2 regions of the Azospirillum sp. BE72 genome follow, and region 1 is predicted to be linked to the other one. Evidence: riboswitches for the same ligand, from Rfam matches in the RefSeq annotation. Region 1 holds a riboswitch; the other holds the start of a gene.

Region 1 (7,876 bases):
TCAAGGGCCGGCTGAACAAGCAGATCGCCGGCGATCTCGGCATCAGCGAGGTGACGGTGAAGCTCCACCGCGGCAAGGTGATGCGGAAGATGCAGGTCCGCTCGGTCGCCGACCTCGTCCGCAAGGCGGAGATGCTGCCCCCGGAGGAATGACGGCCGGCGCCGGAGGTCAGAAGGTCATCGAGAAGGCCAGTTCGGCCGAGCGCGGGCGGCCGAGCACCCAGCTGTTCGTGCTGCCGGCCACCGCATAGACCTCGTCGAACAGGTTGAAGGCGCGCAGGCTCAGCTTGGTGTTGCCGGTCGGCCGGTAGTCGAGCCCGGCATTGACGACGGTGTAGGCCGGCCGAACGCTGCTGTTGGCGGCGTCGGCGTAGGTCTTGCCGACATATTGCAGGCCGGCCCGCACCTCCCAGTCCGGCAGGAAGGCCCAGTTGGCCCAGACATTGGCGGTGCGCTCCGGCACGCCGGTCGGTACATTGCCGGCATAGGACACCGCGCGGCCCGAGACGGACTGGGTGAAGTCGTCATACTTGGCCCGCAGCAACGCGCCGTTGACGTCCACCCGCACGCCCTCCCACAGGCCGAGCGACAGGGATGCCTCCAGCCCCCGCGACGATTGCCGGCCGACCTGCATCGTCACGCCGGGCCGGTTGGGATCGGTGGTGAGCAGCTTGTCCTTGACGATGCGATAGGCGGCCAGCGTCCACTCGCCGCGTAGTTCAAGGAAAGACTGCTTGACGCCGATCTCGACCTGCCGGCCGGTGGACAGGTCGAAATCCTTCTGCGTCGGCGACAGCGAAATTAGGTTTCCGACCGGATCGACGGCGGTGGCGTACTGGCCGTAGAGAGCCAGACCGGGCATCACCTCGTACACGGCGCCGGTCCGCCAGCTGGTGGCGCGGAAGTCCTTGGTGTAGCTCGTTCCCGTCACCAGATCCCGGCGCTCCACGGTCGGCGCGTCGTGGCGGATGCCGCCGACCAGCGACAGCTGCGGCGTCAGCGACAGCCGGTCCTCGGCGAACAGCGAATACTGGCGGGTGCGAGACCGGCTGCGCGGGGTGGTGCCGGCGCTGTTGAGGAACAGGCCGGGCACCGGGTCGAACGGATCGACCGTGCTGGAGCCGCCATAGGGCGAGTTGTTGGCGTGCGTGAACTCGATCCGGTTCAGGTCGAAGCCGCCGACCAGCTCGTTCTTCATGCCGAAGAGGCTGCTGCGCCACGTCGCGTCGAAGCGGTCGCCGACTTGCCTCTGGTCGTGGTAGATCTCGATGTAGCTGTCACGCAGCACCCGCCGGTTGGCGGCGTTCCAGGCGTAGCTTTCCACATTCTTCCAATGGCGGTGGCTGGTCAGGTGATAGGCGGTGTTGCGCAGGGTCAGCGCGTCGGACACCGCCCATTCGGCCTTCATCTGGGTCCAGTTGTCGCGATAGCGGATCTCGCCGTCGGCCACGTTGAAGTTGCGGTGCCGCAGCGCGCGGTCGAGCCGGCCGGCGATCAGCGGCGTTCCGAAATACTCCTGCGGCTGCTGGTCTCCGTAGTCGTTGGACAGGGTGACGGCGAGGTCCGGCGTCGCCTGGAGCTTCACGGCGCCGGAAACGGCGAGTGACTTGTTGTCGCCGCGGTCCACCCAGCCGTCGGAGCGGTTGCCGCCGACATCCAGCCGGTAGGACAGCTTTTCGCTGACCGGACCGCCGCTGCCCGCCGCGGCGCGCCGTGTGCCGTCGGTGCCGATGGCGACCATCGCCTCGTTGCGGAACCCCGGCGTCGGCCGCTTGGGCACCACATTGACGACGCCCCCGATGGCCCCCTCGCCATAGAGGACGGAAGCGGGGCCGCGCAGCACCTCGATCCGCTCCGTCGACCATGTGTCGAAGGGGAAGGTGACGGTCCCCGACCCGACATAGAGCCGTGTGCCGTCATACAACTGCATCACCGAGCCGTGGCCGGCGAAGCCGCGCGTCGCCAGCGACGTGCCGCCATTGCCGGGCGCAGCCAGCGTGGTGAAGCCGGTGGCGTTCTGGGTGACGGCTTCCGTCACGCTGGTCTGGCCGCGGTCGCGGATGGTCCGGCCGGAGATCACCTCGATGCTGGCCGGGGTTTCCAGCGGGGTGAGGTCCAGCCGGCTGCCGCCGCTGTTCGGCCGGTCGAGCGCCAGCCCGGCGGGTGCCGCGTCCGTGGAACGGCCGGTCACCGTGACGGGGGACAGCGTGAGCGGCGCGTCGCTGTCCTCGGCACTGGCGGTCGCAGGTGCGACGGAGGCCGCGACCAGGAACAGCGTCGCCAGTGGAGCGGGCCGGCGGCGATGGCGGCGGGAACGGGCAGGCGGCATCGATGATCCTCCAGTTTGACTTGGAAAAGGGCATGGAAAGGCGATCCGCGAAGGCGGTCCTTCGAGGTCGGTTCGGGTTTTCCCAAGAGGGCGCTCCGGACTTTACGGGTCTGAGCGGCGGCGCATCAGCCACAGGAAGAAGGCGCCGCCGACTAGGGCCGTGGCCACGCCGACGGGGATCTCGCGCGGGGCGAACAGCGTCCGTGCGGCGACATCCACCCACAGCAGGAGCAAGGCCCCGCCGAGGGCCGCCACCGGCAGCAGCGTCCGCAGATGCCCGCCCACCAGCAGGCGCGCGATGTGGGGCAGCACCAGCCCGACGAAGCCGATGCCGCCGCAGGCGGACACCAGCGCGCCGGTCATCAGCGCGGTGACGACGAACAACTCCAGCCGCAGCCGCTGCGGATCGGTGCCGAGCGAGCGGGCCGCATCGTCGCCGAGCGCCAGCGTGTTGACCGTCTCGGCCCGCAGCCACAGCCAGCCGAGCCCGCACAGCGTCAGCAGGGCTGGCGCCGGCAGGACGCTCCAGCGCGCGGTGCCGAAGCCGCCCATCATCCAGAACAGCGCGGCATCGGCGCTGCGGTCCGCCGCCGCGACGATCAGGGTGTTGGTGACGGCGTGCAGGACGAAGGCGACCGCGACGCCGGTCAGCACCAGCCGCTCGCCGGTCACGCTGCCGTCACGTCCGCGCGCGGCGGCGAAGACCGCCAGCATGGCGGCGAGCGCGCCGAGGAAGGCGGCGGCCGGCAGGCTCAACGTTCCAGCCACCACGCTGGCGAACAGGATGACGCTCACCGCCCCGACGGACGCGCCGGCCGACACGCCGAACAGGTAGGGGTCGGCCAGCGGGTTGCGCGTCACCACCTGCAGCACCGCCCCCACCGCCGCCAGCCCGGCGCCGGCCAGCGCGCCCAGCAGAACGCGCGGCAGCCGCAATTCCCAGACGATGTTGCGCTCCGCCCGGCCGAAGCCCTGCGCCGGGAAGGCCGCCGGCCAAAGCTCGTGCGAGACGACCGACCAGACCGTGGCGACTGGGATGCGGGCGGCGCCGAAGCCGACCGCGGCGACCAGCGACAGGATCAGGGCGGCGGCCAGCACCAGGCACAGACGCAACGCGCGGGAGCTGTTCATGGCGTGAACAGCTCCGGGTGCAGCGTCCGCACGATCCGCTCCAGTGCATCGACGTTGCGCGTCGACGGGGTCTGTTCGGCATAGGTCAGGACGATGAACTGCCGCTTGCGCACAGCCTCCACATCGGCCAGCTGCGGGGCGGACAGCAGGTAGCGGATGGCGGCTTCGGCCGGGATGCGGTGGTCGCTGACGATGATCCATTGCGGGTCGCGCCGCGCCATCTCCTCCCAACTGACCCGGACATAGCTGTCGGCGATGTCGTCGAAGATGTTGCGGCCGCCGGCCAGATCCATCAGCAGGCTGGTCATGCCTTCGCGGCCGACCGACAGCGGGGCGTCGTCGGTGTGGCAATCGTCGCAATACATCACCCGCGGCCGCTGTGCGGTGGTGCCGGTCAGCCGGGTGACCGCGGCGACGCGGCGGCGGAAGTCGGCGACCATGGCCTCCGCCCGGTCGGCGATGCCGAAGATCCGGCCCAGCGCCAGCAGGTCGGCGTAAAGCGTCTCCATGCCGATCGGCTCGCGCGGGCCGATGCGGATGCAGCTTTCCCGCAGCGTGTAGGTGGCGACGCCCATCTCCGCAAGGCGGGCCGAGGTGAGGCCGCGAGCCTCGTTGAAGCCATAGCTCCATCCGGCGAACAGGAAATCTGGGTCGGCGGCCAGCACCGCTTCCAACGTCGGGGCGCGGTCGGGCAACTGGGGCAGGGCGGCGACCACACCCGGCGGTGCGATCAGGTGGCGTTCGGCCCCGGCGATGCCGGACACCGCGACCAGCCGGTCCGCCAACCCGAGATCCAGCATGGTCTGCGTCATGTTGACGTCATGGACCATCGGCCGCTTGGGAGGAGCGTCGAACCGGGCGGTTTCGAAGCAGTTGGCGACCTCGACCGGATGGCTCTGCGCCTGGGCGGAAGCGAAAGGCAGCGCAAGCCCGGCGGCGAGCAGGGCGCTGCGCACAATGGGGCGGAACGGGACCGGGGTCATGCGAGGTCCAGTCGGTTCGGCGCCAGCGGTGACAGGTCGATGCGCAGCCGGCCGTCGCACGGGCGGCGGTCCACGGCGGCGGCGACCCGGTAGACGGCGGTGAGCCGCTCCGCCGTCAGCGCCTCTTCCGGCGCAGCGTCTGCCTGCAGGCGGCCGTCCTTCAGCAACAGCAGGCGGTCGCACCAGCGCGCCGCCAGTTCGATGTCGTGCAGCGTCATCACGACGGTGATGCCCAGCGAACGCACCAGATCGAGGACGGCGAAGCGGTGCTGGATGTCCAGATGGTTGGTCGGCTCGTCCAGCAGCAGGATGCGCGGGCGTTGCGCCAGGGCGCGGGCGATCATCACCCGCTGCCGCTCGCCGCCCGACAGGTGTTCGACCGGCCGCTCGGCCAGCGCCTCCAGTTCCAGCCGGGCCAGCGCATCCTCGACGATGGCGCGATCCTCCACCCCGCTTGCCGAGAAGACCGAGCGGCGGTGGACCAGCCGGCCCATGCCGACCACGTCGCGCACGGTGAAGCCGAGTGCGGCGGCGGAGTCCTGTGCCTGGAGCGCCAGCCGGCGGGCAAGCTCTGCCGGGCGCAGGGCGCGCGGATCGGCGCCGTCGATGCGTACCTGCCCGGCGGAGGGCGCCTGCAGGCCGGCAAGGCAGCGCAGCAGCGTGGTCTTGCCGGAGCCGTTCGGTCCGAGAATGCCGAGGATAGCCCCGTGCGGAACGGAAAATCCGATGTCCGACAGGACCTTGCGGGCGGCCAGTTCGCAGCTCAGCCCCTCCACCGAGACGGCGTGGATCCGGCGGGGGTGGGGTGCCTGTGTAGGGGAAGGCGCTGGCGTCATCCGTGCATCCTGCCGTTGTGGGCGGGAGGGTCGAGGCGGACGCATTGCGGAACACGCGGGCAATCCGGCGCGGAATCCGGACGTGCGGTGGCAAGCGTTCCACCGGGACACCCCGCCCGAGGACGTTTCGTTTTGGCGCTGGCAGGTCTCCTGGCTTGCGGGTCATCACCGGTCCGTCCGGCCTTCCCAGCGCCGACAGGCGCCAGTGGCAGGAAATGACGGAACGGCTCACCGCTCACAGTTGCGGGGACAGCTCCGGTCTCGCCGCGCGGCGCGGCTCACCGGATTCCCTCTTAGCTTCCGGCGGCGGCCGCCGGAAGAACCAGTACCAGGGCCATTCATGAGCGACCCGGCTGCGGAGGTCAAGGTTCGAAAATAAATGGCCGCGGGAAATTTTTTTGCGGCGCGACCCTGACTTGGGCGCCGATGTCGGCCCTGCTCATGTCGGGCAGGTCAAGGGACATCTTCTCGCGCGCGGGAAGCGGCGGGGGGCCGGGGAGGGCGTCCGCAAATCGATCCGCAAATGGGTCATCGTCATACCGGTCCGCTCGTTGCTCGGTCACGTTACGCGTTAGAATGTAACATTATAACATTACATATCCGGTCGGCACGCAACCCGCAAGGAGGAAGATCGGCAGGGGCGGGACTTTGCCGCCGCGGGCAAAAACGTCGTTTGCCGCCGCCATCACGCCAAATTGGCGAGCAGGGCCTCCAACATGCGGTCGCAGGCGGCCAGTTGTTCCTCGGTGATGAACTCGTCGGGCTTGTGGGCTTCGCCGATGCTGCCGGGTCCGCACACCACGGTGGGCATGGACAGGCGGCGCTGGAACAATCCGCCTTCCGTTCCGAAGGAGATCTTGCCGGTGCTGTTGCCGCCGGTCAGCGTCTTGACGAACGCCACCACCTCCGCGTTGCCGTCGGTGTCGAGCGCCGGATAGCTGGACAGCTCGCCGATCGACAGTCCGGCGGTTGGGAAATCGGACCGCAAGCGACGGACGATGCCGTCGGCCTCCTCCCGGATGCTGTCCAGAAGCGGTTCCACCGGATCCTGCGGCAGATGGCGGATTTCGAAGTCGAGACGGCAGCGGTTCGGCACGATGTTCAGCGCTTCGCCGCCCTGGATGACCCCGGCATGGATCGTGGTCCACGGCACGTCGTAGGCGTCGTCACGCGCGCCCTCAACCCGCAGCCGGTCCTGGATGCGGCGCAATCCCGTCAACAGGTCGCAGGCCATGTGGATCGCGTTCAAACCCTGCGGCGCAAGGCTTGAATGGCATTCGACGCCGTGGCAGTCGGCGCTGAGGGCCGTCTTGCCCTTGTGGGCGGTGACCACCTGCATGCTTGTCGGCTCGCCGACGATGCAGAAGCGTGGACGGACGGGCAGGGCCGCCATCATCTCGATCAGGCGCCGGACACCGAGGCAGCCGATCTCCTCATCATAGGACAGGGCCAGATGCAGCGGCTGGGACAGGGTCCGTCCGGCGGCGCGGTCGAACAGGGCGAGGCTTGCGGCGATGAAGCCCTTCATGTCGGCGGTGCCCCGGCCGAACAGCTTGCCGTCGCGGCGGATCAGCCGGAAGGGATCGCCGGTCCAGGCCTGCCCTTCGACCGGCACCACGTCGCTGTGCCCCGACAGCATCACGCCGGGACGATCCGCGGGACCGAGCGTCGCGAACAGGTTGGCCTTGCGGCCGTCCTCGCTCGGCACCAGCCATGTGGTCGCGCCGGCGGCCTCCAGCCGCTCCTGCGCCCAACGGATCAGCTCCAGGTTGCTGTCGCGGCTGACGGTGCGGAAGGCAACCAGCCGTTCCAGAATGTCGATGGTCGCCGTCATGGGATTTCCCCTCGCTTCTTCGATGCGCCTGTCAGGCGGCGTTCAACCGGTCGACGGCATGGCGCCAGCCCTTGGCGATGGCGTCGCCATCGACATGCCGGCCGTCCCGCACCACCAGCCGTCCGCCCGACACCACGTCGCGCACCGCGTCGCGGGCGCCAGCGAAGACGTAGGAGTCCAGCAGCATGTCGTCGGTTCGGCCGTACAGCCGCGGATCGTCGGGGTTCAGCACGATAAGATCGGCGCGCTGGCCCGTGGCGAGACCGCCGGCCGGCCCCGGCAGGCCGAGCGCCTGCGCGCCCCCGGCGACGGCCGCCCGGTAGAGCGCCGCTCCGGTCGAGGCGCCGGCCGCCGGTGCCAGCAGGTTGCGCCGCCTCGCGGCCAGCCGTTGCCCGAACTCCAGCAGCCGCAATTCCTCCGCGGCGTCGATGATGACCTGACTGTCGGACCCGATGCCGAAGCGTCCGCCTTGGGTCAGGAACTCGCGGGCCGGGAACAGCCCGTCGCCTAGATCGGCCTCCGTCGTCGGGCAGAGGCCGGCGACGGCGCCCGACGCCGCGATCCCCGCCACCTCGTCCGGGGTGACGTGGGTCGCATGGACGAGGCACCAGGAGGGCCCCAGCCAGCCGCGGTCGAGCAGCCATTCCACCGGCCGCCGGCCCGACCAGGCGAGGCAGGCATCCACCTCCGCCGTCTGTTCGGCGACATGGATGTGGACCGGCGCCGCCGGGTCGAGCGCCGACAGACCGTCCAGTGCCGCCACT
Region 2 (7,876 bases), on a different contig from region 1:
CCGAAATCGGCCCGCGCGGTCCAGTCGCCGCGCGCGATCATGCCGGACAGCGCGGTGCCGTAGATGCCGGGGGCGGCGCCGAAGATGCGGGCGGTGGCCCAGCGGCGGGCGTCCTCCGCAGCGGTGCCGGATGTCGTGAGGCGCTGTTCCTCCGCCCGCGCGGTGGCGGCGAGCGGGTTGGTGTCGTCGGGCTCGTCCAATCCGGCGACGGCGCGAACCGCCTGATCGAACAGGGCGATCTGCTGCGGGAAGACGTCGCGAAACAGGCCGGAGATGCGCAGCGTCACATCCACCCGCGGGCGGCCGAGCACGCCGGCCGGCATGATCTCGTAGCCGGTGACGCGGCCGGAACCGTTCTCCCAGATCGGGCGGACGCCGAGCAGGGCCAGCGCCTGGGCCAGCTCGTCGCCGCCGGTGCGCATGGCCGGCGTGCCCCAGCAATCCACCACCAGCCGGCGCGGCCAGTCGCCATGGTCCTGCAGATAGCGGGTGATCAGCGCGTCCGCCGCCTGCCAGCCCAGCGTCCAGGCGGTCGGCGTCGGCACCCCGCGCGGGTCGAGCGCATAGAGGTTGCGTCCGGTCGGCAGGGTGTCCGCCCGCCCGCGCGCCGGCGAGCCGCCGGGGCCGGGGCGGACGAAGCGGCCGTCCAGCCCGTCGAGCAGCGCCCGCATCTCCGCCTCGCCGCAGGCGTCGACGGCAGTGGCGACCATGGCCGGGTCGGCGGTACGGGCAACGGCGGCGGTCAGGCGGTCGCGGCGCTCGCCGGCCGGGCTGTGGCCGAAGACATGCAGCCCGTCGCGGATCTGCAATTCCTTGATGTCGCAGAGATGGGCGTCCAGCCGCGACAGGATGGCGTCGGGATCGTCGTCTGGCCGCAGGTTGCAGTCGGCGGCGACACCGGATTTCCAGGCAAGGTCGAGAATCGTCTCGCGCAGCATGCCCAGCCGCCGCGGGTCCAGCCCGGTCGCCTGCGAATACTCGTCGATGGCGTTTTCCAGCGCGGCGAGTTCACCGTAGAGGCCTGATTCCACCGGCGGCGGGGTCAGATGGCCGATCAGCACGGCGCCGAGGCGGCGGCGGGCCTGCACCCCCTCGCCGGGATTGTTGACGATGAAGGGATAGAGCGTCGGCAGGGCGCCGCCGACGATCTCCGGCCAACAATCCGCCGATAGCGCCACCGCCTTGCCGGGCAGCCATTCCAGCGTGCCATGGGCGCCGACCTGGACCAGGGCGTGGATGCCCATGGTATGGCGCAGCCACAGGTAAAAGGCGAGATAGCCGTGGCTGGGGGGCGTGTCGGGGTCGTGATGCTGGGCGGTGGTCAGGGGACCGTGGCCGCGGCTGGGCTGCACCGCAACCACGGCATTGCCGCAAGGCAGGACGCGGAAGGCGAAGGCGCCGTCGCGGCAGGCGGGATCGGCGGCCGGCTCGCCCCAGGTCCCGGCGATGCGGGCGCGCAGCTCCGGCGGGGCGAGGCGGTGGTAGTCGGCCAGTGACAGGGTCGGGGTGGGGGCGGATGTCAGGGCCGCCATCAACTCGGCGCCCCCACCCAAGATGGTGTCCGGAATGGCGGACAGGCCGTAGCCCTCGGCGGACAGCCGGTGGAGCATCGCGATGGTGCTGGCTGGGCTGTCCAGGCCCACCGCATGACCGATGCCGCCGCCGGGGCCGGGATAGTCGGACAGCACCAGCGCCAGCCGCCGCTCCGCCCGAGCGGTGCGGGACAGGCGGACCCAGCTTGCCGCAAGGTCGGCGGTGAAGGCCACCCGGTCGGCGATCGGGCGCAGGGCCGGGGCCGCGAATTGCAGGTCGGGGTCGGGCTCGCCCGCCGTCTTGAAAGCGATGGCGCGGGCGATGATGCGGCCGTCCATCTCCGGAAGCACGACGTTCATGGCGAGGTCGGACGGCCCGAGGCCGCGCGAGGACGCCTGCCAGCCGGCTTCGGGCGTGGTGGCGAGGATGGCCTGAAGGACCGGGCTGCCGTTGGCCTCCAGCGGCGAGCCGTCGTCACGGGCGGCGGAGAAGGCGGTGGTGTTGACGACCACGGCGGCGTTCTGGGCGGTCAGGCTGGCGCGCATCCAGGCGGCGCAGTCCGGCTCCTTCAGGCTGGCGACGAACAGCGGGCGGGGGCTGAGTCCACGCTCGGCCAGCGCGTCGCACAGGGCATGGATAGGGGCGAGGTCGCCGGCCAGCAGGTGGGAGCGGTAGAAGACGACCGCCGCAACGGGAGCGTCGGGGGCGGCGGGGGCGTCGGGGGCGGCGGGACCGCTCCAGCCGTCATAAGCGCCGAAGCGCGGGACCGGAGCGGGTTCCTCATGGGGCAGGGGCGTGCCGGCCAGCGTCGAGGCGCAGGCCAGCAGATGGGCCATGTTGGCCGGGCCGCCCTCGGTGAAATAGCGCCACAGGCGGTCGGCGGCTGCGGGGGCGACGGTGCCGTAGGCGGTCAGGTTCGGGTCGGGCTGAGCCTCTCCCGACAGGACGGCCAGCGGGATGTTGCGCTCGCGGCACAGCGCGGACAGGCGGTCGAGGCCGTAGCGCCAATAGCCGCTGCCGCCGAGCAGGCGCAGGACCACCAGTTTCGCCTTGGCGACGATGGTGTCGGCGTAGAGATCGACCGACAGCGGATGGCCGAGCCGGTTGAGGTTGGCGAGGCGGAGGCTGGGCAAGCGGTCGCGTCCCGCCCGCCACGCGGCGGCGAGCGCGGTCAGGTCGCTGTCGGAAAAGGACAGCATGACGAGGTCGGCCGGCGTCTGCCCCAGGTCTTCCGCCTGGGGGCCGGCGTCCAGTTCGTCCTGGCGGGCGGCGAGCAGGTGCATGGATGTCCGCGGATACGTTCAAAGAGCGGGGACACTTGCCCCCACCCTAACCCTCCCCCGCTCTCGCGGGGGAGGGGACTAAGTGCTTGTGCGGAAGAGCGGCGGCAGTCCCTCCTCCGCGAGAGCGGGGGAGGTTAGGTGGGGTCTAACTCCGCACCAAACCTACTGTTGCCCAACAACCGCCCGCGTCACCGCGTCGCGGTCCAGCCCGGTCTCGCCGATCACCACCAGACGGCTGCGGCGCTCCTCGCCGGGCTTCCACAGGCGGTCGTAGTGGGTCTGGATGCGGGTGCCGACGCCCTGGACCAGCAGGCGCATCGGCTTGCCGGGCACGTCGATGAAGCCCTTCAGGCGCAGCACGCCATGCAGGCCGGCGACCTGCTCCAGCGTCATCGCCAGACGGGCGGGATCGGGCTGCGGCGGCAGCTCCACCACGAAGCTGGTGAAGTCGTCGTGGTCGTGGCCCTCTTCATCGTCGTGGTGGCTGGGACGGTTGTCGAGGTCATCCTCCACCGCCGCGCCGACGCCGAGCAGAACCAGCGGATCGACAGCGCCTTGGGAGGCCCGCACCAGCTTGGCGTCGCGGCCGACCGCGTGGGAGAGGGCGCCGCGGATCAGATCCTCGACGCGGGCGAGGTCGCCGGATGCTACCAGATCGGTCTTGTTGACGACGATCAGGTCGGCGCAGAGCAGCTGGTCCTCGAACACCTCTTCGATCGGCGTTTCGTGATCGACGGTGCCGGCGGCGTCGCGCTGGGCCTCCAGCGCGGCGGGATCGGGGGCGAAACGGCCCTCCGCCGCGGCGGAGGCGTCGACCACGGCGATGACGCCGTCCACCGTGACCCGCGTCTTGATCGCCGGCCAGTGGAAGGCCTGGACCAGCGGCTTCGGCAGGGCAAGGCCGCTGGTCTCGATGATGATATGCTCGGGCGGCTCCGGCCGGGCCAGCAGCTTCTCAATGGCCGGGACGAAGTCGTCGGCGACGGTGCAGCACAGGCAGCCGTTCGCCAGCTCGATCACGTCGTCTTCGGTGCAGGTCGGGTTGCCGCAGGCGCGCAGGATGTCGCCGTCGATGCCGACATCGCCGAACTCGTTGATGATCAGCGCCAGCCGGCGGCCGTCGGCCTTTTCCAGCAGGCCGCGGATCAGCGTGGTCTTGCCGGCGCCGAGGAAGCCGGTGATGACGGTCGCCGGAACCTTGCCGGCGGCCGTCTTGGAAAGTGCGGACATGGGACGTAACTCCTTAACGCGCGCCGGGCTGCACCCGCAGGGCCGGCCGTTGCTCGGCCTCGCCGACCAGCCCGCCCGTCAGCCAGCCGCAGACCGCGCCCAGGATCGCCCAGAACAGGGCGGCGCTGCCCAGCGAGGCGGTGACGAAATGGGCGGCCAACTCCGGCGGGACGGCGCCTTCGGCACTATCCGGATGGGGGGCCCCGACCAGATGGGGCAAGGCGGCGGCCAGTACGGCGGCGGCGATGACGAGGCGGTTGCGGGCGAAGGCGAGCGCGGCCATGCCGACGCCGGCCCCGGCCGCCGCGGCCAGCCACCAGAGCTGGCGCAGTTCCAGATCGGCCCCGGCCATGCCCGGCAGTTCCGGCGGCAGGCCGAAGGAGGGCGCCAGCGACACGGCGACGAAACCGCCTGCACCCCACACCAGCCCGCGCCGCGCATCCACCGGCCGGCCGGCCAGCAGCATCGCAGCCGACAGCAGCAGCGCATAGGCCACGCCGGTCAGCAGGTTGGAGACGATGGTCAGGCCGATGCGCTGCATCGCCTCCTCAAGCGTGGTGGGCACGCCTTCGCCGACCTCGCGCACGGGGTCGTGCTGGTGCGACGCGGCAGGTGCGCCGGCGAGGGCAGCCACGGCCGGCGCGGGCGGCGGAGTCACCACCTCGTATTTCTCGGCTTCGAGGATCAGCGGGATGGTCGTCGCCTGCTGAACGACGGAAGCGGCCGTGCCGGAGAGCACGCCCGCGACCAGGGCGGCTGTGAACAGCCGCTGGATCAGATCCATGACCCTGGCTTAGTGGCAGGGAAACGCGAAGGAGTGACGGGCATCGTGGGCCGCGTCGTGGATCTGCTGCGGCTGGGCGAAGCCGACGCCGTACAGCAGGAAGCTGCCCAGCAGGATCGCGGCGAAGGCGGCGACCGCGGTCTGGGCGGCGCTGCGGGTCGCGGAACCGGCGGCAGCGTGAAGCGAACGGGTGGTCATGGAACGAAATCCTTGCTGTCCCGCCACACCCGGCGGGGTTGGGAAAGGTCGATGTGTCCGCCGGCAGGTTTCCTGGCTCGCGGGTCGTCGCATCGCCGTCCGCCTTCCCGGCGCGAAGGCCAGTGGCATGATGGACGGGACGCTCGCCGCACACAGTTGCGGGGGCAGCCGCGGCATTGGACCCCGTGCAACGGAGATCCGCACCGCATTCCCTATTATCCCCGCCGCCCGTCAGGACGGGCAGGGCACCGTCGGACGGCCACCATCGCAGTGCGCTGCCGGTTTGGCAAGTCCGCAATATGGCGTCGGCCACACGGACGATCTTGCGCGCCGACATTTTGGATGGTGTCATGTTTGGCGGACAGAGTGTCCGCGATTCCGACACTTTCCGATGCCAGGGTCCGGAGCGGAGAGAGGGAGGCAGAGGCAAACCATCGGAGAAACAATGGGTCCACGGGCCCGAGCGAAGCGAACCCTGCCGTGGCACGCTTCGTGCGTACAACAATCGGTGAAACGTCCCGCCGCATGGCGGCCCCTGGGCCGGGAGCCCGGATATAAGCCCCGGGCACAAGCCCGGACATAAGGACGAACGGGAGGAGAATTCGCGACCGATGAACGCCGCACCGAACGACGACATCATCCTGGAAGCGCGCAATCTGACAAAGGAGTTCAAGGGCTTCGTGGCGGTGAAGGAGGTGAACCTGCAAGTCAAGCGGGGCACCATCCATGCGCTGATCGGCCCGAACGGCGCCGGCAAGAGCACGGTGTTCAACCTGCTGACCAAGTTCCTGACGCCCACGCGCGGCCAGATCCTCTACAAGGGCCGGGACATCACCCGCACCAAGCCGGCCGACATCGCGCTGATGGGGCTGGTCCGCTCCTTCCAGATCTCGGCCGTCTTCCCGCATCTCAGCGTGCTGGAGAATGTCCGGGTGGCGCTGCAGCGGCCGCTCGGCACCAGCTTCCATTTCTGGAAGTCCGAAGCGTCGCTCTACGACCTGCACGACCGGGCGCTGGAACTGATCGAGGCGGTGAACCTCACCCCCTGGGCCGGCCACACCGCCGCCGAGTTGCCCTATGGCCGCAAGCGCGCGCTGGAGATCGCCACCACGCTAGCGCTCGACCCGGAGGTGATGCTGCTGGACGAACCGCTGGCCGGCATGGGCCATGAGGACATCGAAGGCACCGCGGCGCTGATCAAGCGCGTCGCCGCCGACCGCACCGTGCTGATGGTGGAACACAACCTGTCGGTCGTCGCCCACCTGTCGGACACCATCACCGTCCTGCGCCGCGGCGAAATCCTGGCGGAGGGACCGTACGAGGTCGTCTCCAAGAACCCGCAGGTGATGGAAGCATACATGGGGACCGGACATGCCTGACGGGATGAACACCAAGACTGCCATGCTGGAGATCGCCGACCTGCACGGCTATTACGGCGAAAGCCATGTGCTGCACGGTGTCAGCCTGGAGGTGCGGCAGGGCGAGGTGGTGACGCTGCTGGGCCGCAACGGCGCCGGCAAGACCTCCACCATGCGCGCCATCATGGGGATCATGGGCAAGCGCACCGGCTCCATCCGATTCCAGGGGCAGGAGCTGATCGGCATGGCCCAGCACAAGATCCCGCGGCTGGGCATCGGCTATGTGCCGGAGGAGCGCGGCATCTTCTCCTCGCTCAGTGTCGACGAGAACCTGACGCTGCCGCCGGTGGTGAAGGACGGCGGGATGACGATCCCGCAGATCTACGACCTGTTCCCCAACCTAAAGGGCCGCGGCTCGACCCAGGGCACGCGGCTGTCGGGCGGCGAGCAGCAGATGCTGGCGATCGCCCGCATCCTGCGCACCGGCGCCACCATGATCCTGCTGGACGAACCGACCGAGGGTCTGGCCCCGGTCATCATCGAGCAGATCGGCGTGGCGGTGCGGGCGCTGAAGGCACGCGGCTTCACCATCGTGCTGGTGGAACAGAACTTCCGCTTCGCCGCCACCATCGCCGACCGCCATTACGTGATGGAGGAGGGCCATGTGGTCGACATGATCCCCAACGACCAGCTCGAAGCCAACATGGACAAGCTGCACACCTATCTCGGCGTGTAGCCCGTCCAGCCTTCCGATCATTCCCGGCATCGACGCCGCCCCACCCCAATCGAGGGCGGGGCGGCGGACGGCCGGAGCTTTGCCCGATTACGGCCGCAGGTTCCCGCAGCGGGGACCGGCCGACAATAAAACCAAGAGGGAGAGACCTTCCGATGCGCACGCTTCTTCTCGCCGGCACCGCCCTGCTGACGCTGGCCGGGACCGCAATTCCGGCCGCGGCCCAGGTGTCGGACAACGTCATCCGCATCGGCGTGATGAACGACCGCTCCGGCATCTACGCCGATCTGGCCGGCGAGGGGTCCGCCATCGCCGCGCGGATGGCGGCGGAGGAGTTCGGCAACAAGGTCGCCGGCGCCGCCATCGAGATCGTCGTCGCCGACCACCAGAACAAGGCCGACATCGCCGCGTCGAAGGCGCGCGAGTGGGTGGACACCGGCGGCGTCGACGTGATCGCCGACGTGCCGAACTCCGCCGCCGCGCTGGCGGTGCAGGGCATCACCAAGGACAAGAAGCGCATCTTCCTGATGTCCGGTCCGGGCGCCACGGCGCTGAGCGGTGCGCAGTGCAGCCCATACGGCTTCCACTGGACCTACGACAACTATGCCATGGCCGCCGGCACCGGCCGCGCCCTGTACGAGCAGGGCAAGAAGAAGTGGTTCTTCGTGACCGCCGACTACGCCTTCGGCCAATCGCTGGAGGAGGAGACCACCAAGATGGTGAAGTCGCTGGGCGGCACCATCTCCGGATCGGTGCG

What was found. A riboswitch is a leader RNA that binds a small molecule or an ion and turns the genes downstream of it on or off. The one in region 1 is predicted to bind cobalamin.
Region 2: linked by a shared signal. The riboswitch ahead of J2Y49_RS14120 (CbtB domain-containing protein) and the one ahead of J2Y49_RS15115 (ABC transporter ATP-binding protein) in region 1 are both predicted to bind cobalamin.

The regions. Positions count from the first base shown of each region.
Region 1 covers NZ_JAVDTO010000004.1:152,513-160,388, forward strand. The annotation lists gene J2Y49_RS15095 (response regulator) at 1-152, shown strand, start outside; gene J2Y49_RS15100 (TonB-dependent siderophore receptor) at 169-2,328, opposite strand; gene J2Y49_RS15105 (iron ABC transporter permease) at 2,431-3,459, opposite strand; gene J2Y49_RS15110 (ABC transporter substrate-binding protein) at 3,456-4,442, opposite strand; gene J2Y49_RS15115 (ABC transporter ATP-binding protein) at 4,439-5,278, opposite strand; cobalamin riboswitch at 5,401-5,620, opposite strand; gene argE (acetylornithine deacetylase) at 5,964-7,112, opposite strand; gene J2Y49_RS15125 (formimidoylglutamate deiminase) at 7,144-7,876, opposite strand, start outside.
Region 2 covers NZ_JAVDTO010000003.1:544,942-552,817, reverse strand. The annotation lists gene cobN (cobaltochelatase subunit CobN) at 1-2,816, opposite strand, end outside; gene cobW (cobalamin biosynthesis protein CobW) at 2,979-4,046, opposite strand; gene J2Y49_RS14125 (CbtA family protein) at 4,060-4,830, opposite strand; gene J2Y49_RS14120 (CbtB domain-containing protein) at 4,840-5,028, opposite strand; cobalamin riboswitch at 5,073-5,296, opposite strand; gene J2Y49_RS14115 (ABC transporter ATP-binding protein) at 5,640-6,407, shown strand; gene J2Y49_RS14110 (ABC transporter ATP-binding protein) at 6,400-7,122, shown strand; gene J2Y49_RS14105 (ABC transporter substrate-binding protein) at 7,275-7,876, shown strand, end outside.